3 regions of the Bradyrhizobium sp. NBAIM03 genome follow, and region 3 is predicted to be linked to each of the others. Evidence: predicted binding sites of a transcription regulator. Region 3 holds the regulator's gene; each other region holds the start of a gene.
What was found. The regulator HrcA, encoded in region 3, represses chaperone genes, less so after heat shock. The targets are predictions, from matches to a motif close to GTTAGCACTCNCNNNNNGNGAGTGCTAAC.

Region 1 (2,263 bases), on a different contig from region 3:
TGTGGACGCGTTATTGCAGCGGCGGCGTCTGATTGCGTGATCTCGTAGGGTGGATTAGCCGAAGGCGTAATCCACCGTTTCTGTTTCGGCACGCGGAGAGAAGCGAGGTGGATTACGCCAGCGGCAGCGCGTCGCGCCGCCGCAGGCTAATCCACCCTACGCGGCCTCAATGCAGGCGGAACACGCCGTCAACGGCGCGGAGCTCGGCCGGCTTGATCAGCTTGGAATGCGCCACCGTCACCGAATGGAGGGGACCGTCGAGCTTCTCCTGCCAGAACGCCAGGAAATCGGTCAGCGCGGGGAATTTCGGAAACATGTCGTAGTTCTGCCAGACATAGGTCTGGAGCAGCGAGGGATGATCCGGCATCCGATAGAGAATTTGTGCCGTCGTCAGCCCGTAGCCCAGCATCTGTTTCCGGAATTCCTCGGAAACGCCCCCAACGCGCAGTCCCATGCCAAACCTCCTTTGCAGGAGCGCATTCGGCGAGTGGCTTGGTCCGTGCCCCGGGGAGCCACCCGGAAACGATGCGCTCACATGAGAGAAATGTGACGCAAACTGACAACTCATCTCAAGCCCAAAAGTTTAACAAGCTGTTGAAATTCAATGCTTTAGCAGCAGAGACGACTCCGTGCTAATACGGTCACGGCTGCCCGGTTAACGATGGCGAGGGGTTTCTGGCAGTCCGCGCTTTCGGCTGCTATTTTTTCTGCTACAAACCCTTGCTCCCGCAAAATTCCTGTCCTATTTCAGGCGCGCTCGTGCTAGCACTCACGGGCAACGATTGCTAACACTCAAAACCTCAACCCGAGCAATTGCTTAGGAGGACTGCATGAAATTCCGTCCGCTTCACGACCGCGTCGTGGTCAAGCGCATCGACGCCGAAGAGAAGACCGCTGGCGGCATCATCATTCCCGACACTGCCAAGGAAAAGCCCTCCCAGGGCGAAGTCGTCGCCGTTGGCCCCGGTGGCCGCGACGAAGCTGGCAAGCTGATCCCGATCGACCTGAAGGTCGGCGACCGCGTGCTTTTCGGCAAGTGGTCCGGCACCGAGGTCAAGATCGACGGCCAGGACCTGCTGATCATGAAGGAGAGCGACGTGATGGGCGTTCTCGAAGTCAGCGAGTCCAAGAAGAAGGCGGCTTAAGAGCCCCTCTCCTCCCCTCCAGTCAAACCCTCAAGGAAAAATCCAGATGGCAGCCAAAGAAGTCAAATTCTCGGTTGAAGCGCGCGACAAGATGCTGCGCGGCGTCGACGTTCTCGCCAATGCGGTGAAGGTCACGCTCGGTCCGAAGGGCCGCAACGTTGTGCTCGACAAGTCGTTCGGCGCTCCCCGCATCACCAAGGACGGCGTCACCGTCGCCAAGGAGATCGAGCTCGACGACAAGTTCGAGAACATGGGCGCGCAGATGGTGCGCGAAGTCGCCTCCAAGTCCGCTGACGCGGCCGGCGACGGCACCACCACCGCCACCGTGCTCGCCCAGGCGATCGTGAAGGAAGGCGCCAAGTCGGTCGCCGCCGGCATGAACCCGATGGACCTCAAGCGCGGCATCGACCTCGCGGTCGAAGCCGTCGTGGCCGACCTCGAGAAGAACTCGAAGAAGGTCACCTCGAACGACGAGATCGCCCAGGTCGGCACCATCTCGGCCAACGGCGATGCCGAAATCGGCAAGTTCCTCGCCGACGCCATGAAGAAGGTCGGCAACGAGGGCGTCATCACCGTCGAGGAAGCCAAGTCGCTCGAGACCGAGCTCGACGTGGTCGAGGGCATGCAGTTCGACCGCGGCTACATCTCGCCCTACTTCGTCACCAACGCCGACAAGATGCGCGTTGAGATGGACGATGCCTACATCCTCATCAACGAGAAGAAGCTCTCCTCGCTGAACGAGCTGCTGCCGCTGCTCGAGGCCGTGGTGCAGACCGGCAAGCCGCTGGTCATCGTCGCCGAGGACGTCGAAGGCGAAGCGCTTGCGACCCTCGTCGTGAACCGCCTGCGCGGCGGCCTGAAGGTCGCGGCCGTCAAGGCTCCGGGCTTCGGCGATCGCCGCAAGGCCATGCTGCAGGACATCGCGATCCTGACCGGCGGCCAGGCGATCTCGGAAGATCTCGGCATCAAGCTCGAGAACGTCACGCTCAACATGCTCGGTCGCGCCAAGAAGGTGATGATCGACAAGGAGAACACCACGATCGTCAACGGCGCCGGCAAGAAGGCCGACATCGAGGCGCGCGTGGCGCAGATCAAGGCGCAGATCGAGGAGACCACCT
Region 2 (2,263 bases), on a different contig from region 3:
GCCTGCAACTTCCAGGACCTGACCGGCCAGCGCATCAGCAAGGTCATGGGCACGATGAAGTTCATCGAGCAGCACATCAACGCGATGATGGAGATCTGGGGCGGCGTCGACGCGATCAAGTCCCATGTGCCCGCGCAGGTCGACAACCGCAGCGAGGACGAGAAGCTCCTCAACGGCCCCAAGCTCGCCGGCGACGTCGGCCACGCCTCGCAGGACGACATCGACGCGCTGTTCGACTGAGCGGCGACGACATCGGAATAACAAAAACGCCGGCCTTGGGCCGGCGTTTTTTTGTTTTGGCCGGTGCAGATCGTGAACTCTTCTTCCCTTCTCCCCTTGTGGGAGAAGGTGGCGCGAAGCGCCGGATGAGGGGTTCTCTCCACTCGCAAGACCGTTCGTGAGGAGATAGACCCCTCACCCGTCTCGCCGCTACGCGGCGAGCCACCTCTCCCACAAGGGGAGAGGGTAAGAGACCGTCACGCCCTCGGCGCGCAGCGGACGTAGACCATGTTGCCGTAGCGGGTGCCAGCGTCCTTGTCGATGAAGCGGGTGATCATGACGCGACCGTCGAAGGAGACGATTTCGCGGTCCTGGTCGCCGGGGGTCGGGCCGGCCGGCCCGATGTAGTTCTTGCCGCTCGGCGAGCCCTTCAGCCGCAGCTCCTGCGGCGTCGCCTGGTCGGCGAGATGCATGATCACGCCACCGGAGGAACCGGCGGTGATCACGTAGGGGTTCCTGCATTGCTCACGCGCCATCTTCTCGGTGCGGGCGCGATCGGCCGGGTTCTGGAACGAGGCGAGGCCCCAGCGGCCGACGATCTCGTCGGCGCGGATGCTGGCGGGCATTTCCGGCGCGACGCCAGGTTCGGCTTCGGGCGGCGGCGGGGACGACGTGAGGGACGGCAGGTTGAAGCCGCCGCCGCAGGCGCCCAGCAGCAGCGCCAGACAAGAGGCGGCCGCCAGATTGGCAACCGTGCGCGCGTGAGCCGAACTGATCATGGCATTCCCCCGAACAAAACCATGGCCGCACCCCTCCCGCAGCCAAGCGCAAAACCGCTGCCGGAGCAATGACGTCGTTCTTTACGGCGACGCCCCGAGCGAGTTTCCAATGCCACCATCCTATATCCGCCTCAACAATCGCTTAACCACCTTTGCTTGACAGGATCGCGGCCAAGCCATATTTCCGGACCCACTATTAGCACTCGGAAAGCCCGATTGCTAAGCGCGCCGTTCGATCCTCGACGCGAGGGCGGACGGAAGCGCCGCCCCACCGACCCCACTACTTCCGAAGCGAGCCTCCAAAGGGAAACGTCATGGCTAAATCCAAATTTCGTCCGCTGCATGACCGTGTCGTGGTCAAACGTATCGACGCCGAGGAAAAGACCAAGGGCGGCATCATCATTCCGGACACGGCCAAGGAAAAGCCGTCCCAGGGCGAGGTCGTCGCCGTCGGCCCCGGCGGCCGCGACGAGACCGGCAAGCTGATCCCGATCGACCTCAAGGTCGGCGACCGCGTGCTGTTCGGCAAGTGGTCGGGCACCGAGGTCAAGATCGACAACGAAGAGCTCCTGATCATGAAGGAGTCGGACATCATGGGCGTGCTGGCCTAAGGCCGTCCGCCTGAACAGCCGCTGAATGTCATGCCCGGATCCAGGCGATCCGGGCATCCATCGTTCCGCCGCACGGCACAAGACAACACACATCACATAACACGAGGGATTGCAGACCATGGCTGCCAAAGACGTCAAGTTTTCCGGAGACGCGCGCGATCGCATGCTGCGCGGCGTCGACGTTCTCGCCAACGCCGTCAAGGTGACGCTCGGCCCGAAGGGCCGCAACGTTGTCATCGAGAAGAGCTTCGGCGCCCCCCGCATCACCAAGGACGGCGTCACGGTCGCCAAGGAGATCGAGCTCGAGGACAAGTTCGAGAACATGGGCGCCCAGATGGTGCGTGAGGTCGCCTCCAAGACCAACGACCTCGCCGGCGACGGCACCACCACCGCGACCGTGCTGGCCCAGGCCATCGTGCGCGAAGGCGCCAAGGCGGTCGCCGCCGGCATGAACCCGATGGATCTCAAGCGCGGCATCGACACCGCGGTTGCCGCCGTCATCAAGGACATCGAGAAGCGCGCCAAGCCGGTCGCCGCCTCCTCCGAGGTCGCCCAGGTCGGCACCATCTCGGCCAACGGCGATGCCGCCATCGGCAAGATGATCGCCCAGGCGATGCAGAAGGTCGGCAACGAGGGCGTCATCACCGTCGAGGA
Region 3 (2,263 bases):
TCCAGCGCGTTGAGCAGCGCGCGCTCCGTGAGCTCGACGCCCTCGATCAACGACACCAGGCCGGGATCAGCCGCAGCACGCGCCTCCGCCGGAACGGCATCGAGTGCGCGCTGAAGATTGTCGGCGATGTCGAGCACGTCGCGCGCGAAGCCGGTGATGCCGTAGAGGCGGGCGTCGGCGACTTCCTTTGCGGTGCGCTTGCGCAAATTCTCCATCTCGGCCAGCGTCCGCAGCATGCGGTCGCGCGCTTCAGCCGCTTCCTTTTGCAGAGTTTCGACCGAACCCGGCTCGGGATCGTCGGGCATGATGTAGGGTTTCGACACCACGGGCTCGCCGGTCGCTGCAGTCGTGTCTTGGGGTTGCCGGTCTTGCTCGGTCATCGGCTCTGATCTCGAACTCGTTTCAGGGATGTTGGCCCGGATATCGTGCTTAAACCCGCGAAAATCAAGCGCCCGTGATCGGCAGAAAGGCCGGTCAGCCCCCCAACAGGCGGCTGACGATGCGGGCGGCGTAGTCCACGGTCGGGATCACGCGGGCGTAATTCAGCCTCGTCGGGCCGATCACGCCGAGAACGCCGACGATGTGGCCGGCGGCATCCCGATAGGGCGAGATGATGGTGGACGACCCCGACAGCGAAAACAGCTTGTTCTCACTGCCGATGAAGATGCGCACGCCTTCGGCGGTCTCGGCCCGGCCGAGCAGATCGATCACGCCGCGCTTGGTCTCGAGGTCGTCGAACAACAGGCGAACCCGCTCCAGATCCTCCAGCGCGTGCAGATCTTCGAGCAGATTGGCGTGGCCGCGGACGATGAGCTGACGGTCCTCGCTCTCGCCGCCGGACCAGCTGGCGATGCCGGCCGAGATCACTTTCTGTGTCAGCTGATCGAGCTCGGCACGGGCCTCGCCGAGTGCGGTCTCGAGCTCGAGCCGCGCTTCGGCCAAGGTGCGGCCGCGGATCCGCGCATTGAGGAAATTGCCGGCCTCTGTCAGCGCCGAAGAGGGAACTCCGGGCGGCAGCGTCAACACGCGGTTTTCAACCTGGCCGTCTTCGCCGACCAGGATCACCAGCGCTTTTTCCGGTTCCAGGCGGACGAATTCGATGTGCTTCAGCCGCGCATTGGATTTCGGCGTCAGCACGACGGCGGCGGCCCGGGTCAGGCCGGAGAGCCGCATCAAGGCCTGGTCCAGCGCCGCCTCGACCGATTGCGCCTCGCCGACGGACGAGAGCTGGCTCTGGATCGCCTGCCGCTCGGCCTCGTTGAGGTCGCCGACCTGCATCAGGGCATCGACGAAGAAGCGCAGGCCCAGTTCCGTCGGCAGCCGGCCGGCGGAGGTGTGCGGGGCATAGATCAGGCCGAGCTGTTCCAGATCGGCCATGACGTTGCGCACAGATGCCGGCGACAGCGGCATCGCAATCAGGCGGGAAATGTTGCGCGAGCCGACCGGCTCACCGGTCGCGAGATAGCTTTCGACAATTTGACGAAAGATGTCGCGGGAACGCTCGTTGAGCTGGGCAAGGCCTGCGCGCGGCGCGATCAGATGGATCGGATCGTGATGGGCCACAGACGGTAACTCCTCTCAGATCCTTATAATTTGTCCATCCGGGACGCGTCTGACAAGCGTGGCGTTTGCAGGCCGACGGTCAGGGGGTGAATAAGCCCTTGCCGCCCACCCCCGCCCCACCTACAAGCACCGCGAACAGCCTATTCCCGTGAGTTTTGGAGATTTCCCATGCGGCCAAGCCGCCGTGCGCCCGACGAATTGCGCCCCGTGACGCTGGAGCGCGGCGTGGTCAAATATGCGGAAGGCTCGTGCCTCGTTAAATTCGGCGACACCCATGTGCTGGTCACCGCCACGCTTGAGGACCGCCTGCCGCCCTGGCTGAAGGGGCAGGGCCGCGGCTGGGTCACCGCCGAATACGGCATGCTGCCGCGCGCGACCTCCGAACGCACCCGCCGCGAGGCCTCCGCCGGCAAGCAGAGCGGCCGCACGGTCGAGATCCAACGCCTGATCGGCCGCTCGCTTCGCACCATCGTCGATCTCGAAGCTCTCGGCGAGCGCCAGATCACGGTCGATTGCGACGTGCTCCAGGCCGACGGCGGCACGCGCACGGCCTCGATCACCGGCGCCTGGGTCGCGCTTGCCGATTGCCTCAACTGGATGAAGGCGCGCAACATGGTGAAGGCCAACGTGATGCGCGACAACGTCGCCGCGATCTCCTGCGGCATCTACAACGGCACGCCGGTGCTCGATCTCGACTATA

Region 1: a site for HrcA is predicted at 762-790, ahead of I6F21_RS16395 (co-chaperone GroES). Genes of this name have one in related genera too.
Region 2: a site for HrcA is predicted at 1,194-1,222, ahead of I6F21_RS31525 (co-chaperone GroES). Genes of this name have one in related genera too.

Annotation. Positions count from the first base shown of each region.
Region 1 covers NZ_JADYVS010000009.1:191,909-194,171, reverse strand. Annotated here, with positions in the region: gene I6F21_RS16405 (tetratricopeptide repeat protein) at 1-32, shown strand, start outside; gene I6F21_RS16400 (usg protein) at 167-454, opposite strand; gene I6F21_RS16395 (co-chaperone GroES) at 831-1,145, shown strand; gene groL (chaperonin GroEL) at 1,192-2,263, shown strand, end outside.
Region 2 covers NZ_JADYVS010000029.1:87,478-89,740, forward strand. Annotated here, with positions in the region: gene I6F21_RS31515 (protein phosphatase CheZ) at 1-240, shown strand, start outside; gene I6F21_RS31520 (hypothetical protein) at 477-998, opposite strand; gene I6F21_RS31525 (co-chaperone GroES) at 1,313-1,609, shown strand; gene groL (chaperonin GroEL) at 1,728-2,263, shown strand, end outside.
Region 3 covers NZ_JADYVS010000018.1:2,430-4,692, forward strand. Annotated here, with positions in the region: gene grpE (nucleotide exchange factor GrpE) at 1-380, opposite strand, end outside; gene hrcA (heat-inducible transcriptional repressor HrcA) at 475-1,563, opposite strand; gene rph (ribonuclease PH) at 1,732-2,263, shown strand, end outside.